Regions from separate parts of the Faecalibacterium taiwanense genome, predicted to be linked through region 1. Evidence: predicted binding sites of a transcription regulator. Region 1 holds the regulator's gene; the other holds the start of a gene.
What was found. The regulator Rex, encoded in region 1, represses fermentation and respiration genes when NADH is low (regulators of the CRP and FNR family bind a similar motif). The targets are predictions, from matches to a motif close to ATTGTTAANNNNTTAACAAT.
Positions count from the first base shown of each region.

Region 2: a site for Rex is predicted at 4,355-4,374, ahead of PXT33_RS10140 (phosphoglycerate kinase). Genes of this name have one in related genera too.

Region 1 covers NZ_CP155552.1:2,568,264-2,575,691, reverse strand. The annotation lists gene PXT33_RS12735 (carbohydrate ABC transporter permease) at 1-773, opposite strand, end outside; gene PXT33_RS12730 (ABC transporter substrate-binding protein) at 978-2,369, opposite strand; gene PXT33_RS12725 (thymidine kinase) at 2,969-3,586, opposite strand; gene PXT33_RS12720 (redox-sensing transcriptional repressor Rex) at 3,837-4,478, opposite strand; gene PXT33_RS12715 (ClpP family protease) at 4,710-5,420, shown strand; gene PXT33_RS12710 (DNA translocase FtsK) at 5,523-7,428, shown strand, end outside.
Region 2 covers NZ_CP155552.1:2,048,143-2,055,570, reverse strand. The annotation lists gene PXT33_RS10165 (hypothetical protein) at 1-364, shown strand, start outside; gene gap (type I glyceraldehyde-3-phosphate dehydrogenase) at 563-1,594, shown strand; gene PXT33_RS10155 (hypothetical protein) at 2,098-2,496, shown strand; gene PXT33_RS10150 (glycosyltransferase family 4 protein) at 2,586-3,353, shown strand; gene PXT33_RS10145 (glycosyltransferase family 4 protein) at 3,265-3,777, shown strand; gene PXT33_RS10140 (phosphoglycerate kinase) at 4,493-5,701, shown strand; gene tpiA (triose-phosphate isomerase) at 5,809-6,579, shown strand; gene gpmI (2,3-bisphosphoglycerate-independent phosphoglycerate mutase) at 6,677-7,428, shown strand, end outside.

The sequences.
Region 1 (7,428 bases):
GTGGTGGAACCACGGGGGCCGCCGTTGGTGATGATGTAGGGGCCATTGAACTCCTGGAAAGCCTGGCAGATCTGAGTGACCAGATTGTAGAAGATGATGGGGGTGATCATCGGAACGGTGATGGAGAAGAACTGACGCCACTTGCCGGCACCATCAATGGTAGCGGCTTCGTACAGGTCTGCAGGCACGCCCTTCAGAGCGGCCAGGAACAGCACCATGGCGGAACCGAACTGCCAGATACGCAGGAAGCAGATGATCCACAGCGCGTAGCTGGGGTCAGACAGCCACTCGGGGCCCTGCACCAGACCAAAGGTGACAGCGCGCAGCACGGTGTTGAGCAGGCCGTCCACACTGAACACAGCCTTCCACAGAACGGCGATTGCAACAGAGCCGCCCAGAATGGAGGGAATGTAGTACACCGTGCGGAACAGGTTGACGCATGCGATCTTGAAGTTCAGGATGTATGCGATGAACAGCGCAAAGACCAGCTTCAGAGGCACGGTGATGAAAGCGTACTTGAAGGTGATGAGCAGTGCCTTGGTGATCTTGGTGGTGGTAAAGGCCGTGATGTAGTTGGCCAGACCAACGAACTGGGTGCCGCTCTTGAAGAAGTTCATATCGGTGAAGCTGTAGTACAGCGACTGACCGAAGGGAACTGCCTTAAAGACGACGAAGCCGATGATCCAGGGGATCAGATAAAACAGACCCTGATATTTGTCCAGCCATTTCTGGAACGGGGTACGCCCGATGGCGGGAGCATTGCTTTCTTTCATCTGGGAAATCCTCCTTTTTAAGGAATTTCGGAGCATGAGACGGACGAAGGGGTAACAGACTGGATACAGCTTTGTCAAGATTTTGTAATATATCTTTGACAAAAAAGGGGCATCTGCCGGTCGGGCGGCAGGTGCCCCTCAGGTTCAGTCAAAGGGTGCCCTTTTCTGTGCGTGACCGCACACGGCGGCACTCAAAAATGTAACTTAGCCGATGGTGTAACCAACAGACTCCATGCCGTCCAGCAGGGTGTCAACAACGTCTGCGCCGGCAACGCCGTCGTAGTCAACGGTATCAAACACTTCCTGATAGATGCCGGTGCCGGAAGCCTTCAGGTCGTTGTTCTCGAACAGGGGATCCAGCTTGTTGGTGGTGAAGGCCATGACCTTGGCATTTGCCTCAGCCACCAGATCCTTGACAGCGCCGGCAGCCTGAGCAGCAGCCAGACCAGCCTTGGAAGCGGGGATGCCGCACTCGGAACCCATGATGGAAGCGCCCTTCTCCTCGTTCAGCAGGAAGTTGATCAGGGTAGCAGCCTCGGCAACGCACTTGCTGGTCTTGGTGATGGCCAGACCCATGGAGACCTTGGAGAAGCCGCCGTTGTTGTCGCCGAACTTGATCTCTTCGCCAACGGTGAAGCCGTCCTTGTTGGCATCATCCAGAGCGGAGGAGTACTTGGAAGCAGCGGAATCCCACTCGAAGATGCCTGCGATCTTACCGGTGATCCACTCGTTGGACTGGTGGGTAGCGGTATCAGAGTTTGCGGAGTAGTAGGTCTTCAGGTTCATCATGACGTGGCCATCCACCAGGCTCTTGATGAAGTCGATGCCCTCAGCGATCTCGTCCTCGGTGTAGTTCAGGGTAGAGGTGACGGGGTCAGCCCAGTCCTTGCCGTACTTGGACTCGAGGTAGAACACCATCAGGATCATACGGTCGTATGCGCCCAGATGCATGGGGTAGTAATCGTCGCCCAGCTTCTCCTTGAATGCCTTGCCGGCAGCCATCAGATCATCCAGAGACTTGGGAACTTCGGTGATGCCAGCCTTGTTGAAGGTGGTCATGTTCCAGAAGAAGATACGGCCGGTCATGGAAACGGGCACGCACTGCTGGCTGTTTGCAACGTAGCAGGCGTCCATGGCAGCGTCATCCCACTGGGTCAGATCCAGGAACTTGGAAACAGTGTTCAGGTCCACGAACTTGCTGCCGTCGGCAGAGTAGTTGTACAGCCAGTTCCAGTTCACCTGGCACACATCCTGTGCGTTGCCAGCGATGAAGGCAGCTGCCATCTTCTCTTCCCAGCCGGACCATGCGGCGAAGGTGGGTTCGATGGTGATGTTGGTGTGCTCAGCCTGGAACTCCTTGATGGCGTTCTGGTAAGCCTCGTGACGGCTGTCGCCGCCCCACCAGCTGATGGTCATGGAAACAGGGCCGTCAGACAGTGCCAGGCTCTCGTCTGCAGAAGCAGCGGGAGCGGAAGAAGCGGTGGAAGCAGCAGAGCTGGATGCGGCAGAGTTGCCGCCGCAGGCAGCCAGAAGGCCGGCAGCGCCCACAGCGCCGGTGACCTTCATGAAATCACGACGAGAAATTGCCTTGCTCATTTTCGTTCTCCTCCTAAATACAGAAAACATCATCTCGCACGGGGTTCTGCACATACCCCGTTGTATACAATTATGATAACAAAACAACAACCAAAAAGAAAGACGCAAATTGCAGATATCTAAACAAAAAACGTACAAATATTGCTCTTGTTTTCGCGCGAGAATTGACGCCTTTGCTGAAATGAATAAACTTGGCTCGAAAAACTGTGCAACATGTATACTTCGCCATTTTGCATAGAAAACTGGGATGCATCATAGGGGGAACGTCGAATTTTGCAATAATTTTGTAAACATTCCGTTTCAGAACGTGGAAGCGTTGCATACATTGTGGACGAACACCAGCTTAAAAAGCCCGGATGGGAGTCTTTGAACTGATATATCAATAGCGCAAAAAATGTTCACTCTGATATATCAATTGTTTGCGGCGGGCATCCGGCACCGGTCTTCGGGCATGGAAATCGGTGCTTTTTCGCCCTTTTGGGAGGTGAAGAAGCACCGACAGCAACATATTTTGCGCTGCTGCGTGGACTGCGCCTGTGGGCCGGGAATAAAAAAGAAAGGCTGCCGTGTCGTTGGACACAGCAGCCTTGTATACAAGCTTATTCGACCCGCGAAGCAGCTTTTTCGGCGTAGAACGCGCGCTTTGCCTTGAAATAGCACTGGGGGCACATGCTCACGTACTGCACATCGTTTTCCAAATCGATGGCCACCTGCTCGCCCTCAAAGACGAATCTGCCGTTCACCCTGCGGCAGTTGCAGATGGCCTTGCGGCCGCAGGTGCAGATAGTCTTCATCTCCTCGATGGTGTGGGCCAGCTCCAGCAGGCGGGTAGAGCCGGGAAAGCCCTTGAGCGAAAAATCTGCCCGCAGGCCGTAGCAGATCACCGGAATGTTCAAATCCACCGTGACCATGAACAGCTGTTCTGCCTGCTGCGCAGTGAAAAACTGGCTCTCGTCGCACAGCACGCAGGCCAGCGGCGCACCGTCAGCGTTGGCCGTGCGCACGGCCTCGAACACGTCCGTCTCCGGCGGGATCAGCAGATCAGCCTTGCGGCGCACGCCCAGACGGCTCACCAGCTCACCGCCGCCCTTGGTGTCCACCTGTGGCTTGAGGATCAGCACCCGCATCCCCTGTTCTTCGTAGTTGTGGGCTACCTGCATCAGGGCGGTGCTCTTGCCGCTGTTCATCGCGCCGTAACGGAAATACAGTTTTGCCATTTGAAAAACTCTCCTTACAGAAAGAACCCTCTCAGCCAAAGCCTGACGGCTTTGCCAGCTCCCCCGATGGGGGAGCTTTTCTGCATCTTCCGGGCAGGCTGTCCTTCGCCGGAGAAGCAGAAACTTTCCCGTCCCCACTCATAAAGCTCCCCTTTCGGGGGAGCTGTCGAGCGTATGCGAGACTGAGAGGGTTCAGCGGCATCTCAGGCTTTGACTGAGAGGGTTCTCTTATTACTTACAATAGGTACGTTCAGTCCTGATTGCGCAGGCGGTAGCCAAGGCTCATCAGGCTGTCGCCCAGATGGACGTTCTCCACCACCACATCGGGATACGGCACAGAGAGGTCATAGTGGGAGAAGTTCCAGAAGCCCTCGATGCCCAGATCCACCAGACGGCCGCTGACCTGTTCCGCACCGTCGCGGGGCACACAGAGCACTGCGACCTTGGGGTGATGCTCGGCACAGAAAGACTCCAGCTCGTCGATATGGCGGATCTGGATGCCGCTGATCTCCTTGCCCACCTCGCTCTGTGCCACATCAAAGGCGGCGATCAGGCGGTAGCCGTTGGTGTCGGTGGTGATAAAGCGGCTCACTGCCTTGCCCAGACGGCCGCAGCCGATCAGGATGGTGGGCAGGCGGTCGCCGTTGCCGAACAGCAGGCCTTCCAGAATGGAGAGCAGGTTTTCCACCGAGTAGCCAATGCCCTGCCGGCCATTCACATCGCCGATGCAGTTGAAGTCCTGCCGTACCTGCGAAGCGGTGGTGCCCATCTGAGCAGCCAGCTCGCGGGAAGAAATGCTGTTGATGCCGTCCGCCTGCAGAGAGCACAGATAGCGGTAATATTTGGGAAGACGCTTGATAACGGGAAGCGAAGCCCTTGCAGGAGTGTTCATAGAATACTTTCTCCTTTCGCTCTATCGCAGTACTTGCCGCAGCTGCCTGCTTTACAGATGCGGCACAAAGAAACCCCGATCCGTTTACGGGTTCATATTGCAGATATTACAGTCAATTATTTAAAGTATACTGCACCGATGGAGAATGTCAAATCATTCTCAAAAAATTTTTATGAAATGTTACCGCTTTTTTGCTGCAGCGGGTCTGCATAGCCCGGCACAGGCTGGGGAATGCTGACAGAAAACGCAGGAGGAAAGCATATGAACGATGAAACGCAGCTGACCGACGCGCGTCGGCTGGAAAAAGAAGAGATCGAGGATTTGGGCACGGTCACGCTGGCCCGCGGGGAGCATGTGATCCACTGCCTGACCGTCATCGGCCAGATCGAAGGCCATTCGGAAGCGCCGCAGGGCCAGAAGACCACGAAGTATGAGCATGTCATCCCGCAGCTGGTGGCCGCGCAGGAAGATCCTCGCATCGAGGGCCTGCTGGTGCTGCTGAACACGGTAGGCGGGGATGTGGAAGCAGGCCTTGCGCTGGCGGAGCTGATCGCCAGCGTGTCCAAACCCAGTGCAACGCTTGTGCTGGGCGGCGGGCACTCCATCGGTATCCCACTTGCCGTCAGCGCCCGGCGCAGCTTCATCGTGCCCACAGCCACCATGACCGTGCACCCGGTGCGGCATTCCGGCGTCATTCTGGGGGTGCCGCAGACCATGCGCAGCTTTGAGCAGATGCAGCAGCGCATCACCGGCTTCGTAGCGGCCCACAGCGGCATGACCGAAAAACGCTACACCGACCTGATGCTCCACACCGGCGAGCTGGTGATGGACATGGGCACCGTGCTGGATGGACGCCGGGCCGTGAAGGAAAAGCTCATCGACGAGCTGGGCGGACTTTCGGATGCGCTGGCGTGGCTGTATAAAGAGATTGAACGCAAATGAAGGCCGATTTTGTACAACAATAGGTTTGCCATTTTCTTCCCTGCGTGGTACAATAATAAAATCAAATAGTGTGTCTACTACAAACGCGGGGAACAAAGAAACATGGCAACAAAAAAACGTAAAACGACAACACGGCGCGCAGCATCGCGCAAAAAGCGCGCAGAACAGCGGCTCCCGGCAGGGCTTGGCACCCTGTTTGCAGGCCTTTTGCTGGTGGTGCTGGCCTTTGTGGAGGGAGATTCGGCATGGAAGGCCCTGCACGATGTGCTGTTCGGACTTTTTGGCTGCGGCAGCTTTGTACTGGGCGCGGCAGTGTGCTGCCTCGCTGTGCAGTATACCCGGGGCGAAGACCTTCTGCCCAAGATCTTCAAGCTGGTTCTTGGGCTGGTGTTTGCCTGCGGCACGGTGATCGTTTTTTCCGATATCCAGCCGCAGGGCATGTCGGCATTCCAGATGACAGCTGCCTGCTACGCAAACGGCGTGAATGCATGGATCGGCGGCGGTGCGTTGGGCGCACTGCTGGGCGGCAGCCTGCTGCTGCTGTGCGGACGGCCTGCGGCAACCCTTATCATGATCGTGCTGGCACTGTGTGTCAGCCTGTACATTTTTGATCTGACCCCGGCAGAGGTGTGGCAATGGCTGTGCGCTGCGTTTGGCGGCGTGCACGCAAAGGGTGCGGCCATGGCGCAGCAGAGCGCAGCCCGCCGCGCTGAACGTGCCGCTGCCCGCGCGGCAGAAGCCGAGGCTGAGGAAGACTACGACGAAGCAGAAGATGAATACCGGGATGAGGAAGATGCCGAAGAGGAGATGGAAACTCCGGCTTTCCGCATCGGTGTGCCGGACTGGCTGAACGGCATCCGCCACTGGGGCCACAAGGTGACCGAAGAGATGGAGGCGGAGGAGCCGGAGGCCGCCCCGCAGCCGGAGCCGCCCGCAGATACTTCCGGCCAGCCGCTTGCCCAGCCGGAGCCTGCCGCCCCGGCCATCACGCCGGTGCAGGTACGGGTATCCCGGCCCCGGGCTTCCTTTGACGTAGACCTTGGCCCCGACCACACTGAGGTGAAGGAGGGCGGCAGCGAACCCATCGAGCCGCTCATCGTGGGCCCGGGCGGCACCTTTGGGCAGAACCCGCTGCGCCCGGCCCCCAGACCTGCCCCGCAGCCCATCGTACAGGACGCAGTGGAGACCGATGCATCCGATTTCTTTGCAAAGGCTGCACAGCCGGTGCAGCCTGCGGCAGCGGAAAGTTTTGATACTCCGGTCATGACCCCGGCAATGCCGACGGCCCAGCCGGAAAGCCCGGCAGCGGCAGTCACGCCGGAGATGCCCGCCGTGCCCATCCAGCCCGCAGTCCCGGCGGCACCCGCCCGGGTGAGCGCCGAAAACGCCGTTGCCATGCGCGGCACACCCGACGAGGACGGCTGGATCAGCATTACCAGCGAACCGGTGGAGGAAAAGGATATCAGCACGCTGGTGGCAGCGGCAATGGAAAAGCCTGCTGCTTCCGAGCAGGCCGCGGCAGCGGCCCCTGTGGACGAGACCGAACCGGTGGATACTTATCAGTACCAGTATCCGCCCATTGAGCTGTTTGAAAAATCGCAGGACGAGACCGACCCCGGCGCGCAGGAAGAGCTGAAAGCCAACGCCCAGAAGCTGGTGGATACGCTGGAAAGCTTTGGCGTGCGCACCCGTGTGCTGGATATCTCCCGTGGACCCTCCGTCACCCGGTACGAAGTGCAGCCCATGGCGGGTGTCAAGATCAGCCGCATCACCTCGCTGGCAGACGATATCGCCCTGAACCTTGCGGTGGCAGATGTGCGTATGGAAGCACCCATCCCCGGCAAGCCTGCCGTGGGCATTGAGGTGCCCAACCACAAAAAGACCCCGGTGTATATCCGCAGCGTGTTCGAGAGCCAGAGCTTTTTGCGCATGACCTCACCTCTGGGCATTGCGCTTGGCAAGGACATTGCCGGTGTGGCACAGGTGGCAGACCTGTGCAAGATGCCCC
Region 2 (7,428 bases), 520 kb from region 1:
GGCGGGCAGTCTGCTGTTCTACTGGAACGTGCTGCTGCGCTTTATGGAGAACAGCTCCAGCTGGCACCGCGTGATCCCTACAGCGGCGGTGTGGCAGGCGCTTGCGGCACTGGTGTTTTTGGCAGCGCTGGCCCGGGCACTGCATGTCCCGCAGCCGGGCAATGGCAAAACACTGTGCGCAGCCGGGCTTGCCGCATTTGCACTTTGCCTGTGCTGGCAGCTGCCCTATGTACTGGTTTTGATGAGCGGCCTGAGCTGGGCCGCACCGGCTGTCTGGCCGGAGATCTTTGCCGGACTGGGCCTTTGCTGCGTGGGCGGCATTGGCGGAGCGTGCGTTGCAGCCTGCTTGAACGGGGAGAGCTGACAAAAATGTTGGCACTCTGTTGGCGCAATTGCCGAAAAGCAGGGAATGAAAGGAATTAAAATCGTACAAAAGCAAAAAATGCAGTGAATGTCTTGTTAATTTTTTGGCAGACACTTGAAACTTTCTGCGTTTTGGTCTAAAATAAAGATACCGTGATTTATCCGATTATGGGTAAAATAATTAGGAGGTACTATTAACATGGCTGTTAGAGTTGCTATCAATGGTTTCGGTCGTATTGGTCGTCTGGCTTTCCGTCAGATGTTTGATGCTGAGGGTTACGAGGTCGTCGCAATCAACGACCTGACCAGCCCCAAGATGCTGGCTCACCTGCTGAAGTACGATACTGCTCAGGGTTCTTTCTGCGGCAAGATCGGCGAGGGCAAGCACACCGTCGAGGCTACCGAGGACTCCATCATTGTTGACGGCAAGGAGATCAAGATCTACGCTGTTAAGGACGCAAAGGACGCTCCCTGGGGCGAACTGAACGTTGATGTCGTTCTGGAGTGCACCGGCTTCTACACCAGCAAGGAGAAGAGCATGGCTCACATTCAGGCTGGCGCAAAGAAGGTCGTTATCTCTGCTCCCGCAGGCAACGATCTGAAGACCATTGTCTTCTCCGTCAACGAGAAGACCCTGACCGCTGAGGATCAGGTCATTTCTGCTGCTTCCTGCACCACCAACTGCCTGGCTCCCATGGCTAACACCCTGAACAAGACCTACCCCATCGTCTCCGGCATCATGACCACTGTTCATGCTTACACCGGCGACCAGATGATCCTGGATGGTCCTCAGCGCAAGGGCGATCTGCGCCGTGCTCGTGCTGGCGCACAGAACATCGTTCCCAACACCACCGGCGCTGCTAAGGCTATCGGCCTGGTCATCCCCGAGCTGAACGGCAAGCTGATCGGTTCTGCTCAGCGTGTGCCTGTTCCCACCGGTTCTACCACCATTCTGGTTGCTGTCGTCAAGGGCAAGGACGTCACCAAGGAGTCCATCAATGCTGCTATGAAGGCTGCTACTTCTGAGTCCTTCGGCTACAACGAGGATCAGATCGTTTCTTCCGATGTCATCGGCATGCGTTACGGCTCTCTGTTCGATGCTACCCAGACCATGGTCGCTAAGATCGACGACGACACCTATCAGGTTCAGGTCGTGTCTTGGTACGACAACGAGAACTCCTACACCTCTCAGATGGTCCGTACCATTAAGTACTTCGCTGAGAACTGCTAATCACAGCTCTACGCTCAAAAGTGCTTGAGATGCCGTGCTGAAGGACAACTAGTATTGGCTTTGCTGATACGAACATGCTGTGATTGGTACGACAACAGGATAACGAGTTCAACACCCTTCCTTTTGCGGGTTTCCGTGAGAAGAAGGGTGTTTTTTTGCTACAAAAAAGCAATGGAACGAGTTCCTTTCTAAAATGAATAGGTTGCAACAAAAAGACGGAATAAAGTACGGAAATCTTAGCCATGATGCAGGCAATGATACAGCTGCAAAGTATTGTACCCCAGAGGAAAAAATGGTAAAATATTTTTAGTGTCAATAAATACATTTACGAAATTGATATTGATGATTCTGGAAATAAAATGTCAATGAATTGCGGCGTAAATCAGTCAAAAACCTGGGCGTAAATGCGTCCGGGCTTTTTCTGATGTAAAGGAAACCGGGCCGGAGTTTGGCACGGTATGGGGATGAGATCCCTAAATGGGGAAAGCGACAGGAAAGGGAAAATGAAAGAGAAATTGAGGCTTGCTGTTTTTGGCCACAAAAGGTGGTCGAGAGAGGGCGGCGTGGAGATCGTGGTAAAAGAGCTGTGCACACGGATGGCGCAGCAGGGCTGTCAGGTGACATGCTACAACAGAGCAGGCCATCATGTGAGCGGTGCGGAATATGACGATGCTGGTAAAACGGAGTACGAGGGAATCCGTCAGAAGTCTGTTCCGACCATTGAACGGCGCGGGGCTAGAGATATAATACGCGGCTGTCATAATAGGGACAAGGGTACGGCAGAGAACGAAAGGCTCCGCGACCCGAAGTTCATATTTTCTTACCCGAAGAATGAACGAATGATCTTTCTGAGCGGCAGAAATGCCGCACAGGAAGAAATCTCGACCATGAGGGTGGGGTGACAGCCAGCGGACAGGTGCACGAGCCTATCCGCTCTTTGTGTTGACCGAGATATTGATGAAGAAATTGAGTGGGATTGTGGGAAAGATTTATGAGTAAGAAACTTGCGATTGCGATGTTCGGACAGAAGCGATTATCGAGAGAAGGCGGAGTAGAAATCGTTGTCAAAGAGCTCTGCACCCGAATGGTACAGAATGGTTGTGACGTGACCTGCTACAACAGAGCAGGCCATCATGTGAGTGGTGCAGAATATGACGATGCTGGTAAAACGGAGTACGAGGGAATCCGTCAGAAGTTTGTTCCGACCATTGAACGACGCGGACTTGCTGCAGTCAGCTCCTCCGCATTTGCGGCACTTTATAGTGCATTTGGAAAATACGATGTGGTGCATATCCATGCAGAAGGTCCTGCCTTTTTCTGTTGGATACCAAAACTTTTTGGCAAGCGTGTAATCTGCACTATTCACGGTTTGGACTGGGCCCGCGAAAAATGGAAATTTGGCGTTGGATCAAAATTTATCCGGCAGGGTGAAAAAAATGCTGCGAAATATGCGGACGAGGTCATTGTTCTGAGCAAAGGAGTGCAGGACTATTTTAAGGAAACTTATGGAAGAGAAACACACTTTATCCCTAATGGCGTGAATAGGCCGCAGATTCGGGAAGCAAAGCTGATCACAGATCATTTTGGACTGGAAAAAGATTCCTACATATTGTTCCTCGGGCGTCTGGTGCCGGAGAAGGGGATTCGATATCTGGTTGAGGCATTCAAGAATGTTAAGACAGAAAAAACTGGTCATTGCAGGTGGCTCCAGCGATACGGATTCCTTTATGGAGGAATTGAAAGAACTGGCGAAGGGTGACGATCGGATTCTATTTACCGGGTTTGTGCAGGGAGCAATGTTGGATGAACTATACAGCAATGCTTACATTTACACGCTGCCGTCTGATCTGGAAGGAATGCCATTAAGTCTACTGGAGGCAATGAGCTACGGCAATTGCTGTCTGGTTTCCGATATTCCGGAATGCGCAGAGGTTGTGGAAGATAAGGCATTGATTTTCAAAAAGTCAGATGTAGAGGACTTGCGAGAAAAACTGCAAGAGGCTTGTGACCATCCTGAAATGGTTATGAAAATGAAGAATCAGGCAGCTGACTTTATCTGCGAGAAATATAACTGGGATCAACAAATCATCAATGGTTCGATGACAGTACGAAGAAGTGGAATCGAAATGCTTTGTTTGATGCAGTCTGGAATGGTGACAGCGAAGGCATTACCAAGGAAATGAATGCTCTGCTCCGGCGCACCATAAGCTACCATGACTATCGGGAAGACTTCTATCATGCTTTCCTTGCGGGCATCTTCACAGGTGCCGGATATATGGTGGATTCCAATAAGGAACATCTGGCCTATGAAAAAACGAATCAAGAAGAACGAAAAGAGCAGCCAACATAGAAGTCAGAATTTTCTTTTTTCCCCTTTAGCAGAGATGGCTTCTGAGGCCAAAATGTGACCCAGTAGGTCACATTTCAAGGAACAAGTGACCTGCTGGGTCACAGAAAAATTATCTGATATCCATGAATATGTGGGGGGGTGACTCCGGATTTTCTGGATGTATTGGAGGAAGGCTTCAAAGAATTCTTTGAAAAAGAAGTGTCGAATAATCCTCTGAAAGCAGAATATTTTCAGGAAGTATAAGGCGAGCGGCTATGCTGGTGTGGAAGCAATTTTTGAGCGGGATCAGCGGAACCAGAAGTTCATATGGGGAATGTATGACCGCATTTGCGGAATGTTCTGCCGGAAAACACGGTAAGGCTGCGGCTTTCGGTCAAAATACACACATTTCCGTGCATCAGCGGCAAATGTTTGTTAAACTATTATCTATCTTGCTACCTTGCAATGTGCACGGTTTTTGTTTATAATAGTAGAGTAACGGGGCAAGATCCCCCGAATGCGAGCGAAACTCTAGTTCAGAAATTAAAACTTGAGAGGAGTTTATTACCATGGGTTTAGGTAAGAAGACGATCGACGATCAGAACTACTGCGGCAAGAAGGTGCTTGTCCGTTGCGATTTCAACGTCCCGATGAAGGACGGTGTGATCACCAACGAGAACCGCATCAATGCAGCTCTGCCCACCATCCAGAAGCTGGTCAACGATGGCGCAAAGGTCATCCTGTGCAGCCATCTGGGCAAGCCCAAGAACGGCCCCGAGGCAAAGTTCAGCCTGGCACCCGTTGCTGTGGCTCTGAGCGCAAAGCTGGGCAAGACCGTTGTGTTTGCTGACGACGACAACGTTGTGGGCGAGAACGCAAAGGCTGCTGTTGCTGCCATGAACAACGGCGATGTCGTTCTGCTGCAGAACACCCGTTTCCGCAAGGAAGAGACCAAGAACATGCCTGAGTTCAGCGAAGAGCTGGCTTCTCTGGCTGATGCATATGTTGACGATGCATTCGGCAGCTGCCACCGTGCACACTGCTCCACTGCAGGTGTCACCGACTTCATCAAGGATACCGCTGTCGGCTACCTGATGGAGAAGGAGATCAAGTATCTGGGCAACGCTGTGAACGATCCCGTTCGTCCCTTCACCGCTATTCTGGGCGGCGCAAAGGTCGCAGACAAGCTGAATGTTATCTCCAACCTGCTGGAGAAGGTCGATACCCTGATCATCGGCGGCGGCATGGCTTACACCTTCGTCAAGGCTCAGGGCTACGAGGTCGGCAAGAGCCTGTGCGACGATTCCAAGCTGGATTACTGCAAGGAGATGATGGCCAAGGCTCAGGAGAAGGGCGTGAAGCTGCTGCTGCCCGTTGATGCTGTCTGCATCAAGGACTTCCCCGATCCCATCGACGCTCCGGTTGAGACCACTGTTGTTCCCGTCACCGCGATCCCGGCTGACATGGAAGGCTGCGACATCGGCCCCGAGACCATGAAGCTGTTTGCCGATGCTGTCAAGGCATCCAAGACCGTTGTGTGGAACGGCCCCATGGGCGTGTTCGAGAACCCCACTCTGGCAGCTGGCACTCTGGCAGTTGCAAAGGCTATGGCTGAGAGCGACGCTACCACCGTGATCGGCGGCGGCGACAGCGCAGCAGCTGTGCAGCAGATGGGTCTGGGCGACAAGATGACCCACATCTCCACCGGCGGCGGCGCTTCTCTGGAGTATCTGGAGGGCAAGGAGCTGCCCGGCATCGCAGTCATTCAGAACGCATAATCTGATCCCGGCATCATAATGGGTGCGGCGGCTTTAGCGCCGCCGCATCTTTTTGTTTGTGCAGAGCTTTCTGCACGATAGAAGGTAAATAAAGGAGATAGAGTATCATGGATAAGGCAAAGCGTAAGGCTATCATTGCAGGCAACTGGAAGATGAACAAGACTGCCTCCGAGGCTGCTGTTCTGGTGGACGAGCTGGTCCCCGCCGTGCAGGACGCAGGCTGCGAGGTAGTCATCTGCACCCCGTATACCGATCTGGTCACCGCTGTGGAAAAGACCAAGGGCACCAACATCCATGTGGGTGCTGAGAATGTCCACTTCGAGAAGTCCGGCGCTTTTACCGGCGAGATCAGCGCTGACATGCTGGTAGATCTGGGCGTGGAGTACGTCATTGTGGGCCACTCTGAGCGCCGCCAGTACTTCGCCGAGACCGACCAGACCGTGAACAAGCGGGCTCTGGCTGCTCTGAACGCCGGTCTGAAGGTCATCATCTGCGTGGGCGAGAGCCTGCAGCAGCGCGAAGAGGGCGTGACCGAAGAGCTGGTGCGTATGCAGACCAAGATCGCTCTGCGTGATGTGACCGCTGAGCAGATGGCAAATGTTGTGATCGCTTACGAGCCCATCTGGGCCATCGGCACCGGCAAGACCGCTACCGCCGATCAGGCTGAGGAAGTCTGCGGCCAGATCCGCAAGGTGATCGGCGAGGTGTACGGCGAGGCAGTTGCCGAGGCTACCACTGTCCAGTACGGCGGCAGTATGAACGCCAAGAACTGCGAGGAGCTGCTGAGCAAAAAGGATGTGGACGGCGGCCTGATCGGCGGCGCATCCCTGAAGGCTCCCGACTTTGCAGTGATCGTCAACGCAGCCACCAAGGGCTGATCGACGGTTTAAATCAGCTGTTTCAGCGCCCGGCTGCGCCGCATTTCCAGCGCTGTGCCGGGCGCTGATTTGTTAAATTCAAAGGAGATTCAATTTTATGGCAAAGAAACCTGTTCTTCTGTGCATCATGGATGGCTTCGGCTGGGTGCCGGAGGAGACCTTCGGCAACGCTGTGGTTGCCGCAAAGAAACCCCACCTCGATGCTCTGATGGCAAAATATCCCATGACCACCATCAACGCTTCCGGCATGGCCGTCGGTCTGCCCGAGGGCCAGATGGGCAACTCTGAGGTTGGCCACACCAACATGGGCGCTGGCCGCATCGTGTACCAGCAGCTCACCCTCATCACCAAGTCCATCAAGGACGGCGAGATGCTCCAGAACCCGGTTCTGGTCAAGAACATGAAGGCTGCCATCGATGCCGGCAAGGCCATCCATCTGATGGGTCTGGTGGGCACCGGCGGTGTGCACAGCCACGCAGACCACTGGTTCGGCGTGCTGGAAATGGCAAAACATCTGGGTGCAAAGAACATTTACCTGCACTGCATCACCGATGGCCGCGATACCGACCCGCACTCCGGCAAGGGCTTCCTGGCCGATCTGCAGGCCAAGCTGGACGAGCTGGGCATCGGCAAGATCGCCAGCGTCTCCGGCCGTTACTACGCCATGGACCGCGATAACAACTGGGATCGTGAAGAGAAGGCATATGCTGCCTTTGTCTACGGCGAGGGTAATCATGCCGCCAACGCTGCCGAGGCCATCGAGGCTTCCTATGCAGCAGACAAGACCGATGAGTTCGTTCTGCCCTGCGTCACCTGTGAGGGCGGCCGCGTGCAGGATGGCGACACCGT